2 regions of the Ectobacillus sp. JY-23 genome follow, and region 2 is predicted to be linked to the other one. Evidence: a T-box and tRNA genes for the amino acid it is inferred to sense, from the RefSeq annotation. Region 2 holds a T-box; the other holds one or more tRNA genes.
The links. A T-box is a leader RNA that pairs with one kind of tRNA and senses whether it is charged. The one in region 2 lies ahead of pheS (phenylalanine--tRNA ligase subunit alpha), so its partner is inferred to be a tRNA-Phe.
Positions count from the first base shown of each region.

Region 1 (7,312 bases), 1.4 Mb from region 2:
CACACTGCCAAGAAAAGCTTCTAGCGAGGTAAAAGGTGCCTGTACCGCAAACCGACACAGGTAGGCGAGGAGAGAATCCTAAGGTGTGCGAGAGAACTCTGGTTAAGGAACTCGGCAAAATGACCCCGTAACTTCGGGAGAAGGGGTGCTCTCTAGCGAGAGCCGCAGTGAAAAGGCCCAAGCGACTGTTTAGCAAAAACACAGGTCTCTGCGAAGCCGCAAGGCGAAGTATAGGGGCTGACACCTGCCCGGTGCTGGAAGGTTAAGGGGAGAGGTTAGCGCAAGCGAAGCTTTGAACCGAAGCCCCAGTAAACGGCGGCCGTAACTATAACGGTCCTAAGGTAGCGAAATTCCTTGTCGGGTAAGTTCCGACCCGCACGAAAGGTGTAACGATTTGGGCACTGTCTCAACCAGAGACTCGGTGAAATTATAGTACCTGTGAAGATGCAGGTTACCCGCGACAGGACGGAAAGACCCCGTGGAGCTTTACTGTAGCCTGATATTGAATTTTGGTACAGCTTGTACAGGATAGGTAGGAGCCTATGAACCCGGAGCGCCAGCTTCGGTGGAGGCGTCGGTGGGATACTACCCTGGCTGTATTGAAGTTCTAACCCGCGCCCCTCTATCGGGGCGGGAGACAGTGTCAGGTGGGCAGTTTGACTGGGGCGGTCGCCTCCTAAAATGTAACGGAGGCGCCCAAAGGTTCCCTCAGAATGGTTGGAAATCATTCGAAGAGTGTAAAGGCATAAGGGAGCTTGACTGCGAGACCTACAAGTCGAGCAGGGACGAAAGTCGGGCTTAGTGATCCGGTGGTTCCGCATGGAAGGGCCATCGCTCAACGGATAAAAGCTACCCCGGGGATAACAGGCTTATCTCCCCCAAGAGTCCACATCGACGGGGAGGTTTGGCACCTCGATGTCGGCTCATCGCATCCTGGGGCTGTAGTCGGTCCCAAGGGTTGGGCTGTTCGCCCATTAAAGCGGTACGCGAGCTGGGTTCAGAACGTCGTGAGACAGTTCGGTCCCTATCCGTCGCGGGCGCAGGAAATTTGAGAGGAGCTGTCCTTAGTACGAGAGGACCGGGATGGACGCACCGCTGGTGTACCAGTTGTTCTGCCAAGGGCATCGCTGGGTAGCTATGTGCGGACGGGATAAGTGCTGAAAGCATCTAAGCATGAAGCCCCCCTCAAGATGAGATTTCCCATAGCGTCAAGCTAGTAAGATCCCTGAAAGATGATCAGGTTGATAGGTCAGAGGTGGAAGCGCGGCGACGTGTGGAGCTGACTGATACTAATCGATCGAGGGCTTAACCAAAAAAAGCAGAAGCGAGCGTTTAGCAAGCTGAAGCTAGATTATACACTTGTTATCCAGTTTTGAAGGAACATGCCTTCATATGTCTAGTGATGATGGCAAAGAGGTCACACCCGTTCCCATACCGAACACGGAAGTTAAGCTCTTTTGCGCCGAGGGTAGTTGGGACCTTGTCCCTGTGAGAGTAGGACGTCGCTAGGCAATGCCCAATTTGGGCTTTTTTTACGGAGGATTAGCTCAGCTGGGAGAGCATCTGCCTTACAAGCAGAGGGTCGGCGGTTCGATCCCGTCATCCTCCACCATATATCGGAGGGGTAGCGAAGTGGCTAAACGCGGCGGACTGTAAATCCGCTCCCTCAGGGTTCGGCGGTTCGAATCCGTCCCCCTCCACCATTTTTGATGGGCTATCGCCAAGCGGTAAGGCAACGGACTTTGACTCCGTCATTCGTTGGTTCGAATCCAGCTAGCCCAGCCATAATTATGAGCCATTAGCTCAGTCGGTAGAGCATCTGACTTTTAATCAGAGGGTCGAAGGTTCGAGTCCTTCATGGCTCACATTTTGCGGGTGTGGCGGAATTGGCAGACGCACCAGACTTAGGATCTGGCGCCTTCGGCGTGGGGGTTCGAGTCCCTTCACCCGCACCAATATATGCGGAAGTAGTTCAGTGGTAGAATACAACCTTGCCAAGGTTGGGGTCGCGGGTTCGAATCCCGTCTTCCGCTTATACTGTATTTTATATCACACAAAATATATACAGTTGTTTATGCGCCCGTAGCTCAATTGGATAGAGCATCTGACTACGGATCAGAAGGTTATGGGTTCGAATCCTTTCGGGCGCGTTATACGGGAAGTGGCTCAGCTTGGTAGAGCACCTGGTTTGGGACCAGGGGGTCGCAGGTTCAAATCCTGTCTTCCCGATTTCATGGGGCCTTAGCTCAGCTGGGAGAGCGCCTGCCTTGCACGCAGGAGGTCAGCGGTTCGATCCCGCTAGGCTCCATACGGAGGAATACCCAAGTCCGGCTGAAGGGATCGGTCTTGAAAACCGACAGGCGGTGAGAGCCGCGCGGGGGTTCGAATCCCTCTTCCTCCGCCATTTATTTTATATGAATGGTAAATTAAATAATTCATGATTGTCGCGGGGTGGAGCAGTCCGGTAGCTCGTCGGGCTCATAACCCGAAGGTCGCAGGTTCAAATCCTGTCCCCGCAACCAAGGTCCCGTGGTGTAGCGGTTAACATGCCTGCCTGTCACGCAGGAGATCGCCGGTTCGATCCCGGTCGGGACCGCCATTTTTATGGCTCGGTAGCTCAGTCGGTAGAGCAGAGGACTGAAAATCCTCGTGTCGGCGGTTCGATTCCGTCCCGAGCCACTTCTTAATTTACATATCACTTTTCTTTATAAGCCGGCTTAGCTCAATTGGCAGAGCAACTGACTTGTAATCAGTAGGTTGGGGGTTCAAGTCCTCTAGCCGGCATCGATTAGGGGTATAGTTTAAAGGTAGAACAGAGGTCTCCAAAACCTCCGGTGTGGGTTCGATTCCTACTACCCCTGCCAAACACGTGGGCCTATAGCTCAGCTGGTTAGAGCGCACGCCTGATAAGCGTGAGGTCGATGGTTCGAGTCCATTTAGGCCCATTAGTGATATATTCCGCAATAGCTCAGCGGTAGAGCAATCGGCTGTTAACCGATAGGTCGTAGGTTCGAATCCTACTTGCGGAGCCATTAAGGCCCGTTGGTCAAGTGGTTAAGACACCGCCCTTTCACGGCGGTAACACGGGTTCGAATCCCGTACGGGTCATACCAAAAGCCAGTGCATTCGCACTGGTTTTTTTTGTATATTTTTATTTAGGCTCTGTGAAAGTTCGTTGCTGATTTCCGTTATGGAGGTTTGTTCGCTTTCCGCGGGCAGTCAGGGAGTCGACTCGGCGCTATTCGCCTGCAACGTCTCTCCTTTACTCACTTTTCCCACATGTGTTCCATCCGCCTCACTCCCATCAACAAGTGCCAATTAGCAACGTCAGGTTTTAATATAGTCTTTATTTTTAACTTATACCTAGTAAAGAAAGTTTCTTATGTGTGTCAGATATAAAATAACTCTTTTTATGTAATGAAGGAAGAATGTTATATACAGCGAAATTTCATATATAAGGGGGGAATTGAATGGAACAACTATTAGTGGAAAAGCGGGTGAAGACGCGAAGGTGGAAAAGACTCTTAGCTATCACATTAGTCTTTCTCATCTCTATTGCAGGTGTTGCTTATACAGCAGGTACATTGTATATAAAACGAAGTCTTCCACAAGTTTCTGGTGTAATTGCCATAGATGGACTTCAAGGGCAAGTGAGAATTATAAGAGATGCAACTGGTGTACCACATATTAAAGCAAATAGTTTACAAGACTTATATATGGCTCAGGGATACATTACTGCACAAGATCGTTTATTTCAAATGGATTTAAGTCGCAGACAAGCATCTGGGCGACTAAGCGAAGTTATTGGTGAAGCAACTATAGAGAGAGATAAGTTTTTTCGTACATTTGGTTTAAGAAGAGCAGCGGAATTATCATACGATTCTTATTCTAAAGAAGCAAAAGATGTATTAAAGTGGTATGCTAACGGTGTAAATGCATTTATTATGGGGGCTAAAAAGAAAAATAGACTTCCAATCGAATTCACGTTGCTTAGGTATGAGCCTGAACTTTGGACACCTATTGACTCCTTGGCGATTGGTAAATACATGGCATTTGATTTAGGTGGACATTGGCAAGGGCAAGCTTTTCGATATCACCTTTTGAAAACTGTATCAACAGAAAAGGCATTAGAGTTATTCCCTGCATATCCAGACGATGCACCGGCAATCATCTCAGCTATTGAAGAAACCTCCTTGGATATATCCAATCGCTTTGTTCAGGCAGTAATTCCTAACCCTTTTAATGGTAGTAATAATTGGGTTGTAAGCGGATCTAAAACTAAGTCTGGCAAACCAATGCTTGCGGATGATCCTCACCTTTCTTTAGGAACACCTGCTATCTGGTACCAAACAAAACTGAGTGGACCAGGTGTGAATGTAAGCGGCGTTATATTCGCTGGCATTCCCGGTATTATTCTCGGGCATAACGATTTTATTGCTTGGGGCGTTACCAATGTTGGACCAGATGTACAGGATCTTTATATGGAAAAAAGAAACCCTGTCAATGACAAGGAATTTTTATTTAATAATGTATGGGAGCCAGCAAAGGTTATAAAAGAACCGATTGCAGTAAAAGGAAAAGAACCAATTGCTTTTGAAGTATTAGAAACACGACATGGTCCCATTATTTCTGACTTTGCACACGATCAGGATAAAGAAACGGCATTGGCATTAAAATGGACAGCTCTTGAACCTTCTACAGAGCTGGAAGCTGTTTTGCGTATGAATGTTGCAAAAGATTGGGAGAGTTTTAAAGATGCGCTTACTTATTTTCATACACCGGCGCAGAATTTTGTGTTTGCATCAAAAGATGGAACGATTGCATATCGAGCAAATGGTAAAATTCCTATTCGAAAGCAAGGGGATGGTTCACTACCTGTTCCTGGGTGGACGGATGAATACGAATGGACTGGATTTATCCCTTGGGATGATCTACCTACTATAGTCAATCCCACAGAAGGATTTATCGCTACAGCTAACAACAAAGTGATTCATCAATATTCCTATCATATTACTAATTCATGGGCACAGCCGTACCGAGAAATGCGAATTAAGGAAGTTTTATATGAGAAAAACAATATAACCCCGCAGGATATGATGGAGCTACAAATGGATCAGATAAACTTGCAAGCACGTGAATTTGTTCCGGTATTTTTATCAAAACTAGAGGGAATACAATTGAGTGAGAAGCAACGTGAGGCGTTAGCTGTATTAAAGAAATGGAATTATAAAGATGACCGTAATTTGTCTGCCCCGCTTATCTTTAACTTATGGATGAAGGAAATTAGTGTAGTGCTGTTTGAAAAAGATATATCAAGTAATGTAATAAAGCTATTTGAAGATAAGGCGCAAGTGACAGATACATTAATTCGTAAAGCTGCAGCAGGTGAGCGAAGTTTATGGATTGAAGAAATGGGTGGTTTACAAGAGGTGCTATCTACTTCCTTACAAAGAACACTTACAAAAATTGAAAAACAGCAAGGGAAGAATATGAAAAATTGGACGTGGGGCACATTTCACCGTGTGGCGTTCTCACATCCGTTAAGTAGTGTAGGACCGCTGTCTTACATTTTCAATTCGCAATCTCCTATACCTTTAAGTGGTAGCCGTGTAACTGTGCAAGCAGCTGGTTGGGATGAAGAGACGGGTATTGTCAACCATGGCGCCCCATGGAGGTTTGTAATAGATACGTCTAATATGGATAAAGGGTATCATATTGTAGGACCAGGTCAGTCAGGTCATGTAAAAAGTGAATGGTATCAAAATCAATTAGAAAATTGGGTAAATGGTGTGTATCATGTAACTACTCTGAAGCAGCCGTCCGGAAAAGAGCTCACACTAGTCCCGATAATAAAAAAGCAAATGAATAAGAATTAATATTTGCATAGAAACTGTATGAAAACAGCGCTATTCGCGTTGTTTTTTTGTTTTTTTATTTATTCAATATATTAAGCTGTTATAATATGAGTAAGGGGGGACACATGTTGCCAAATTGGAGTTTAGTTACTGAACGATTTGCTCATCCACAAAATTTTACAGAATTACTCTCTCTGCTCATGCCACAAGAAGTGGACGAAAATGGAGAGAAAAGTAAAGTTATATTATGGAAGAAAAAAGAATTTTATAAACAGAATCACATAAGGTCATTAATTTCGTATGCACTACAAATGATAGAACAGCTACCAAGATTTCATAAGGATGAAATTCCTGTGATATTACGAGTTGTACGCTTATATCAGGAAATTGAAGAGTATGAAGCAGGCTATGAACTGATGAAGAGTCAAGGTTTAGAGCGTTTTGTATATACGGCGTTAACGCATAGCTCATGGGATATTGTAACAGAGTTGGCAGCTTGGAATTATCTCGTTTTAAAATCAAAATCAGTAGGTTTACAAGATCCAGATTATGATATATGGGGACGTATAAAATATAAATTTAGTAGTTGGAAAAACTACGAACCCTTTTTTTCTGCTAAAGAGGTTATTATGTTTGTGTTATTGTTTATACCTAGAGAAAAGAAAGCATTAAATGAGCATATCATGGAAGCTGCTTGGATTTGTAATCATTATATAGATTGTGTTGCTAGTCATAGATTGTTTTCTTTCTATGAAGCACGCATTAAGCAATGGCAAAAATATGGTGTAGATCATAGAGCTGTTACCTGTCACCGTATAATTCTGGCACAATTATCAGATATATTTTCAATAGCTGACTATGATTCTCCGTTTGAGTTTGTAAGCGAATGTCGTGAACTTATGTTATATGCAGACTATGAATTTTTATGTAATTATCGTGATATAGTCGCTACTTTCCTATCTTATATTCCTTTCTTTAACTTAATGCAAGTTCCAAGGCAAGTTACATACTTTGAACAATTACTTACAATTTGCAGGGCGGATGAGAAGAAAGAAGAATTTATGAGATACTTTGTTTTTTCACAGTTTGCTCATAATTTCCTTTCATTTATAGCACCATTCATCAGAAATAAATGTTATGGAACCATTCATGATATGTTGTTCTATTGGTGTACGGAGGAAGAGCGTTTGCGATTAGAAAAAAGTTATAATTTACAAAAGTTATACGAGATGTACGCATGTGGCTAATTATAAATAAAAAACGCCGAATTGTTCGGCGTTTTTTATTTTACGTATATTTCTTCCTGATCGTTGTCAAAGGTATCTTTATACTTAGATATAACTACGATGGTCATCCAAAAGAATAAAGGTAAGAAAGAAATAAGCTGTAACCCATTTCCATATATACTTGTAGATAGGAAAATAAGAAAAAAGATAATATGGTAGAAGGTTGCGACA
Region 1 covers NZ_CP095462.1:3,191,560-3,198,871, forward strand. Annotated here, with positions in the region: rRNA gene MUG87_RS16095 (23S ribosomal RNA) at 1-1,313, shown strand, start outside; rRNA gene rrf (5S ribosomal RNA) at 1,396-1,511, shown strand; tRNA gene MUG87_RS16105 (tRNA-Val) at 1,537-1,612, shown strand; tRNA gene MUG87_RS16110 (tRNA-Tyr) at 1,619-1,703, shown strand; tRNA gene MUG87_RS16115 (tRNA-Gln) at 1,711-1,785, shown strand; tRNA gene MUG87_RS16120 (tRNA-Lys) at 1,793-1,865, shown strand; tRNA gene MUG87_RS16125 (tRNA-Leu) at 1,872-1,955, shown strand; tRNA gene MUG87_RS16130 (tRNA-Gly) at 1,962-2,033, shown strand; tRNA gene MUG87_RS16135 (tRNA-Arg) at 2,077-2,150, shown strand; tRNA gene MUG87_RS16140 (tRNA-Pro) at 2,156-2,229, shown strand; tRNA gene MUG87_RS16145 (tRNA-Ala) at 2,236-2,308, shown strand; tRNA gene MUG87_RS16150 (tRNA-Ser) at 2,312-2,404, shown strand; tRNA gene MUG87_RS16155 (tRNA-Met) at 2,446-2,522, shown strand; tRNA gene MUG87_RS16160 (tRNA-Asp) at 2,524-2,599, shown strand; tRNA gene MUG87_RS16165 (tRNA-Phe) at 2,607-2,679, shown strand; tRNA gene MUG87_RS16170 (tRNA-Thr) at 2,712-2,784, shown strand; tRNA gene MUG87_RS16175 (tRNA-Trp) at 2,791-2,864, shown strand; tRNA gene MUG87_RS16180 (tRNA-Ile) at 2,872-2,945, shown strand; tRNA gene MUG87_RS16185 (tRNA-Asn) at 2,958-3,032, shown strand; tRNA gene MUG87_RS16190 (tRNA-Glu) at 3,037-3,108, shown strand; gene MUG87_RS16195 (penicillin acylase family protein) at 3,471-5,876, shown strand; gene MUG87_RS16200 (DUF3965 domain-containing protein) at 5,981-7,102, shown strand; gene MUG87_RS16205 (hypothetical protein) at 7,138-7,312, opposite strand, start outside.
Region 1: it has a tRNA-Phe gene. The T-box ahead of pheS (phenylalanine--tRNA ligase subunit alpha) is inferred to sense a tRNA for this amino acid. The anticodon was not compared.

Region 2 (7,312 bases):
TTCCGTGACCGTCGTCAAAAGAAACGTGACTTCCGTAAATTATGGATCACTCGTATCAACGCAGCTGCACGTATGAACGGTCTTTCTTACAGCCGTTTAATGCACGGTTTAAAGCTTGCTGGTATCGAAGTGAACCGCAAAATGCTTGCAGACCTTGCTATCACTGATGCGAACGCATTCGCTCAATTAGCAACTGCTGCAAAAAACAGCCTAAACAAGTAATAATGAAAGCCTTGGCTCATGCTAAGGCTTTTTATATTATACCTTGTGACAATAAAAGGGTACATTGGTAAGGACAGAGGAATTTTCCTTTGTTTTTTGTTTGTTTTTTTTCGTTTAGCATATACAATACATAAGGTACAGATAAAATGAATCGTGTTTGCAAAGGAACGACGGAGGAGGAACCGTATATGGATTTACTGCATCTCTTTAAACTACAAAAAGAACTAGATGAGCGTATTCTACAGGAGCATAATCTAGAGCCAAAAAAATTATTAAAAGAAAAAATGCTAGCCCTTCTGGTAGAGGTGGGCGAACTTGCAAATGAGACGCGCTGCTTTAAATATTGGAGCAATAAGCCAGCGTCCGAGCGTAGCGTTATCTTGGAAGAGTATGTAGATGGCTTGCATTTTATCTTATCTATTGGTATTGATCTCGGTGTAGATAAAAACTTTTTATTTTATAAATGCTGTCAATCGAATAAAACGGTTGTACAAATTTTCTTAGATGTGTATAGTAAGGTAATTCGTTTTCACGACCAACCTTCTATCACGAATTACATTGAGCTATTTACAAGTTATTTACGTTTGGGACAGGCGCTGGAATTTAATGAGGAAGATATTGAAAGAGCCTATTTAGAAAAAAATGAAGTGAATCACGAACGTCAAACACAAGGATATTAAAGACTATTTGGAATATTGCCCCCTCCTTTTGTATAATAGAAGAGCTACATACAAAAGGAGGGGTATTTTTTGGACGCTACGTTAAAGATGTTAAAAGAGTTAACAGATGCAAAAGGTATCGCCGGCAATGAACGCGAGCCGCGCGAGGTTATGCGCACATACATCGCACCTTACGCTGATGAAGTAACAACAGACAACCTAGGAAGCTTAGTAGCTAAAAAGGTTGGAGATGCAAATGGACCAAAAATCATGGTCGCTGGTCATTTAGACGAAGTCGGGTTTATGATTACATCCATTGATAACAAAGGGTTTCTGCGCTTTCAAACTGTAGGTGGCTGGTGGTCTCAGGTTATGCTCGCACAGCGTGTAACAATTTCCACGCGAAATGGTGATATCACAGGAATCATCGGTTCTAAGCCGCCTCATATCTTGCCAATAGAAGCACGTAAAAAGCCAGTTGATATTAAAGATATGTTTATTGATATCGGTGCTTCCAGCAAAGAAGAAGCAATGGAATGGGGCGTAAGACCAGGAGACCAAGTTGTACCATATTTTGAATTTCAAGTAATGAAAAATGAAAAGATGCTACTTGCGAAGGCTTGGGACAACCGCATCGGTTGTGCAATCGCAATTGATGTCTTAAAGCAATTAAAAGACGAAGCGCATCCGAATATCGTGTACGGTGTAGGTACGGTACAAGAAGAAGTTGGTTTACGAGGCGCAAAAACATCGGCGAACTTTATTCAACCGGATATCGCATTTGCAGTAGATGTCGGCATTGCAGGGGATACACCTGGTATTTCTGAAAAAGAAGCGGCATGCAAAATGGGCAATGGGCCACAAATTATTTTATATGATGCATCTATTGTGTCTCATAAAGGTTTGCGTGACTTTGTGGTAAACGTGGCAGACGAATTAAGCATTCCGTATCAGTACGATTCCATCGCAGGTGGCGGTACAGATGCAGGAGCCATTCATATTTCTATGAACGGTGTGCCAGCTATGTCGATTACAATTGCAACGCGTTACATCCATTCGCATGCAGCAATGCTTCATCGTGATGATTATGAAAATGCTGTAAAACTCATTGTATCGGTCATTAAGCGTTTGGATAAGGAAACAGTACACAATATTACATTCGATTGATGTAAAGATATTTTCTTGAAAAAGAATACTTTTTCATTCTGGTTGGAAAAAGAGGATTCCTTTAATGAGTCCTTCTTTTATATGCTGAAAAAAGATGTACGGCAGTGCCGTACATCTTTTCTTGTTTAGCCCTTTTTTAACCCGTTTTCTAATGTTGATAACATTTCTTGCTTTTCACCAGAATCCGCATGTTGCCAAATCACTTCAAATAATACGCCAAGACCAGGCAACATCTTTTCCTCACCGCTTGAAATTGCATCTACAATTGTTGCTTCTAATTCTTGTTGTGAATTGCCACTTACGTTTGCTAACACAGCACCGCGCAAATTGAAGCTCATTACAAACACCTCTTTTCTTAGGATGAATGTAGTTTTAGATGTTTTGGGTGTAATTATGTATGAAAAATAGGCTATAATGAAAAGGTGTAAAGAGAGGGAAAGCATATGAAAAAAATTGATTCAATTCAAAATCCGCGCGTGAAGCAATGGAAAAAGTTGCAAACGAAAAAAGAACGCGAAAAAACAGGCTTATTTTTAATAGAAGGTTTTCATCTTGTTGAAGAGGCTCTGCAGTCACAAGACATGGTGCGTACGCTTATTATAAGTGAAAACACAGATTTACCACATAAGTGGAACATTGGGGATATTGAGTTATATTTGGTATCAGAAGCAATTATGAAAACATTGAGTGAAACAGAGACGCCACAAGGTGTGTTAGCTGTATGTGAAAAAGTATCTTACGATATACCGCTTGCTAATGGTAAGTTTCTTCTTCTTGACGGTATTCAGGATCCTGGAAATCTCGGTACCATTATTCGTACGGCAGACGCTGCGGGTCTTGATGCGGTTATCTTAGGAGAAGGAACGGCAGATGTTTACAACAGCAAAACACTTCGTTCTACACAAGGATCTATCTTCCATGTGCCCGTTATAAAAGGAAACTTGAAGGGGTGGATCACTGAACTCAAAAAGCAGAATGTACCTGTATATGGTACAGCTTTAGAACATGCGGTGCCCTATCAGGAAATACAGGCGCAGGGAACGTTTGCTTTAATTGTTGGAAATGAAGGTAGTGGTGTACAAAAAGAACTGCTTGGGCTATGTGATCATAATTTGTATATCCCCATTCATGGCCGTGCAGAATCGTTAAACGTTGCAGTAGCAACAGGGGTGTTAACGTACTATTTGCGGGGTTGATAATTGACGAAAAACTTTCTATAATAATTAAAAGCTGAATAACACAAAAACGTTGATAGAGAAGAGTAGTTTGTCGCTCACCAAACAGGGAGAAAATGCCTTAGACTGCAAGCATTTTTATGGTAGAAGCAAATGAATTCACCTCTGGAGTTGGCGCCGGGACTATGATTTACATATAAAGGCGTACCGGTTTAACCGTTATGACAATGAAGCGAACGACAATCTGTCGTTAATTAGGGTGGTACCGCGATCAAACCTCGTCCCTTTCTAGGGAAGAGGTTTTTTGTGTTTTATATTCATTATTTAGGAGGTTATGTTATGGAAGCACGTTTGAAGGAATTGCAAGAAGAAGCGCTTGCTCAAATTGAAGCTGCGAGCGAGTTAAAAGAATTAAACGATGTGCGCGTAGCGTATTTAGGGAAAAAAGGTCCGATTACGGAAGTTTTGCGCGGTATGGGTAAGCTTTCAGCGGAAGAGCGTCCTCGTATGGGTGCCTTGGTTAATGAAGTACGAGAAGTAATCCAATCACGCTTAGAAGAAAAAGTTGCTGAAATTGAAAAAGTTGCAATTGAAGCGCAATTGGCTACAGAGACAATTGACGTAACTTTACCAGGACGCCCTGTCGCGACAGGCGCGCATCACCCACTGACAGCCGTTATTGAGGAAATTGAAGATTTATTTATAGGTATGGGCTACGAAGTGGCGGAAGGTCCTGAGGTAGAGAAGGATTACTACAACTTTGAAGCATTGAATTTGCCAAAAGGGCATCCGGCACGCGATATGCAGGACTCCTTCTATATTACAGAAGAAGTATTGCTTCGCACACACACATCACCAGTACAAGCAAGAACGATGGAGAAAAATGAAGGAAAAGGTCCAATTAAAATTATTTGTCCTGGTAAAGTGTATCGTCGTGATGATGATGATGCAACACACTCTCATCAGTTCATGCAAATTGAAGGACTTGTAATTGATAAAAACATTCGCATGAGCGATTTAAAAGGTACATTACAAGTATTCGCGAAAAAGATGTTCGGCTCTGAGCGTGAAATTCGTTTACGCCCAAGCTTCTTCCCGTTTACAGAGCCATCTGTAGAAATGGATATTTCTTGTATGATGTGCGGCGGAAAAGGCTGTGGCACTTGTAAGGGAACAGGCTGGATTGAAATTTTAGGGGGCGGTATGGTGCATCCGAACGTGTTGCGCATGGCAGGTTATGATCCTACAGAATATCAAGGCTTTGCCTTCGGTATGGGGCCTGAACGTATTGCGATGTTAAAGTATGGTATTGATGATATTCGTCATTTCTATACAAACGATATTAGATTCTTACAACAATTCAAACGAGCTTAAGGAGGGGAACAGCATGTTCGTATCTTATCGATGGTTAGCAGAGTACGTAGATTTAGACGGCATAACAGCGTCTGAACTTGCGGATAAAATCACAAAAAGTGGTATTGAAGTAGAGGGTATAGAGATTTTAAATAAAGGCATCAGCAATGTGGTGGTCGGTTATGTAATGAAGAGAGAAAAGCATCCAGAAGCTGATAAACTCAGCAAGTGCTTAGTGGATGTAGGAGAAGAAGAGCCTGTTCAAATTATTTGTGGCGCTAAAAATGTAGCCCAAGGTCAAAAGGTAGCAGTTGCGAAGGTGGGTGCGAAGCTACCAGGAGGCTTAAAAATCAAAAAAGCAAAGCTGCGCGGCGAAGTTTCTCATGGTATGATTTGCTCTCTGCAAGAACTGGGTGTAAATACAAAGCTTGTACCTAAGGAATATGCAGAAGGTATTTTTGTATTCCCAAGCGATGCTGAGGTGGGAACGGATGCGTTAGAAGCACTAAACTTGAATGATGAAATATTAGAACTTGGTTTAACGCCAAATCGTGCCGACTGCTTAAACATGCTAGGTGTCGCGTATGAGGTTGCAGCGATTTTAGGAAAAGAGGTTAAGCTTCCAAAGGTAGAGCTGCATGAAAGTAACGAAAAAACATCCGATTATATTCGTGTTCAAGTAGATGCACCTGCTGAAAATCCACTATATATTGCGAAAATGGTAAAGAACGTAAAAGTTGGCCCATCTCCGCTTTGGATGCAAACGCGTCTTATGGCTGCTGGCGTTCGTCCAATTAACAACGTTGTGGACATCACCAACTATATTTTAATGGAGTACGGTCAGCCTCTTCATGCATTTGACTACGACAAGCTAGGTTCAAAAGAAATTATTGTTCGTCTTGCAGAAGAAGGTGAAATGATTGAAACGCTGGACGGAACAGAGCGCAAGCTGCAGGCTGATCATCTTGTCATCACAAACGGTCAAAAGGCTGTGGCAGTTGCCGGTGTAATGGGCGGCGCAAACACTGAAGTAGATGAAACAACGACAAATGTATTAATCGAATCTGCTTACTTTACAGGATTGACAGTACGTAAAGCGTCTAAAGACTTAGGGCTTCGTAGTGAATCAAGTGCCCGTTTTGAAAAAGGCATTGATCCTGCACGAACATTTGAAGCAGCGCAGCACGCAGCTGCATTAATGGTGAAATATGCAGGTGGCGAAGCGTTAGAAGGTGTTGTAGAGGTAGATCGTTTAGAGCGATCTGAGAACAATGTGTCTGTTACGGTTGAAAAAATCAACAGTGTACTTGGTACATCGATTTCTGCACAAGAAGTGGCTGCTATTTTCGCAAACTTGAAATTCCCGTTTTCTGAAGTAGAAGGCGCATTCCATGTCAATGTCCCTTCTAGACGTTCGGATATTACAATTGCGGAAGATTTAGTGGAAGAGGTAGGACGCTTATACGGCTATGACCACATTCCTGCAACATTGCCAGTAGCAGAAACAACAGGCGGTAAACTAACGGTAAATCAATTAAAACGTCGCAAAGTACGCCGCTTTTTAGAAGGTGCAGGTTTATACGAAGCAATTACGTACGGCTTAACGAGCGCAGAAAAATCCAAGCAATATGCTATCCAAGCAATTGATAGTGAAGCAATTCGCTTGGCTTTGCCGATGAGTGAAGAGCGCAGTCGTCTACGTTTAAGTTTGGTACCTCACTTGCTTGAAGCAGTAGCATATAATAATGCCAGAAAAGCAGAAAATGTGGCACTATATGAAATGGGCTCTGTATTCCTTCCGGGTACAGAAGAATTGCCAAAAGAAGAACAGCACGTAGCTGGTGTACTTACAGGATTACATGTGCATCATGCATGGCAGGGCGAGAAAAAGACTGTAGACTTTTATGTAGCAAAAGGTATTTTAGACGGTTTGTTTGAGGTATTGGGCGTCGCTTGTACCTATAAGGCGGCGAAGCGTGATGGTATGCATCCAGGAAGAACAGCTATAATCGAAGTAGACGGAGAAGAAATTGGCTATATTGGCCAAATTCATCCAACAGCACAAAAAGAGCTTGATCTCAAGGATACGTATGTCTTTGAAGTATCTTTGACTGCTTTATTTAGTACAGATGTGACTGAGGTGGCTTATGAAAGCATCCCTCGCTTCCCATTCATGACACGTGATATGGCTCTTGTAGTTGATAAGTCCATTGCTGCAGGGGATTTATATCGTACTATTCAAGAAGCTGGCGGTCCTTTATTAAAGGATGTATTACTATTCGACCTATACGAAGGTGAGAAAATGGAAGCAGGTAAAAAATCATTAGCATTCTCACTTCGTTATTTCGATCCTGAACGTACGCTGACGGACGAAGAAGTAACAGAAGCACATGCGAATGTACTGCATGTGTTGGAAGAAACATACAGCGCGCAACTGCGTAAATAATAATCCTCTTGGACCCTGTCACTATACTTGTGATAGGGTCTTTATATGGCTTCAAATAAACAGTTTGGAAATCCTACTTCAGCATGTTTAACTCACTTAGAAACGGTGATAATGGAAGGTAAGTTCATAAAAAAACCGCGTTCTCTTTCTATTTCCATCTGTCGCCAAATCATGTTATGATAGAAGTTAGGATTCCGTATGTTGATTGGAGGACAGTGAGTTGTCACAGCAAAACCAAAACCGTACTAAAATTAATGTGGAAATTTACGGCCAACAATATGCTATAGTTG
Region 2 covers NZ_CP095462.1:1,780,152-1,787,463, reverse strand. Annotated here, with positions in the region: gene rplT (50S ribosomal protein L20) at 1-222, shown strand, start outside; gene MUG87_RS09270 (dUTP diphosphatase) at 411-902, shown strand; gene MUG87_RS09265 (M42 family metallopeptidase) at 990-2,048, shown strand; gene sspI (small acid-soluble spore protein SspI) at 2,174-2,386, opposite strand; gene MUG87_RS09255 (TrmH family RNA methyltransferase) at 2,492-3,244, shown strand; T-box leader at 3,288-3,512, shown strand; gene pheS (phenylalanine--tRNA ligase subunit alpha) at 3,563-4,597, shown strand; gene pheT (phenylalanine--tRNA ligase subunit beta) at 4,611-7,022, shown strand; gene zapA (cell division protein ZapA) at 7,243-7,312, shown strand, end outside.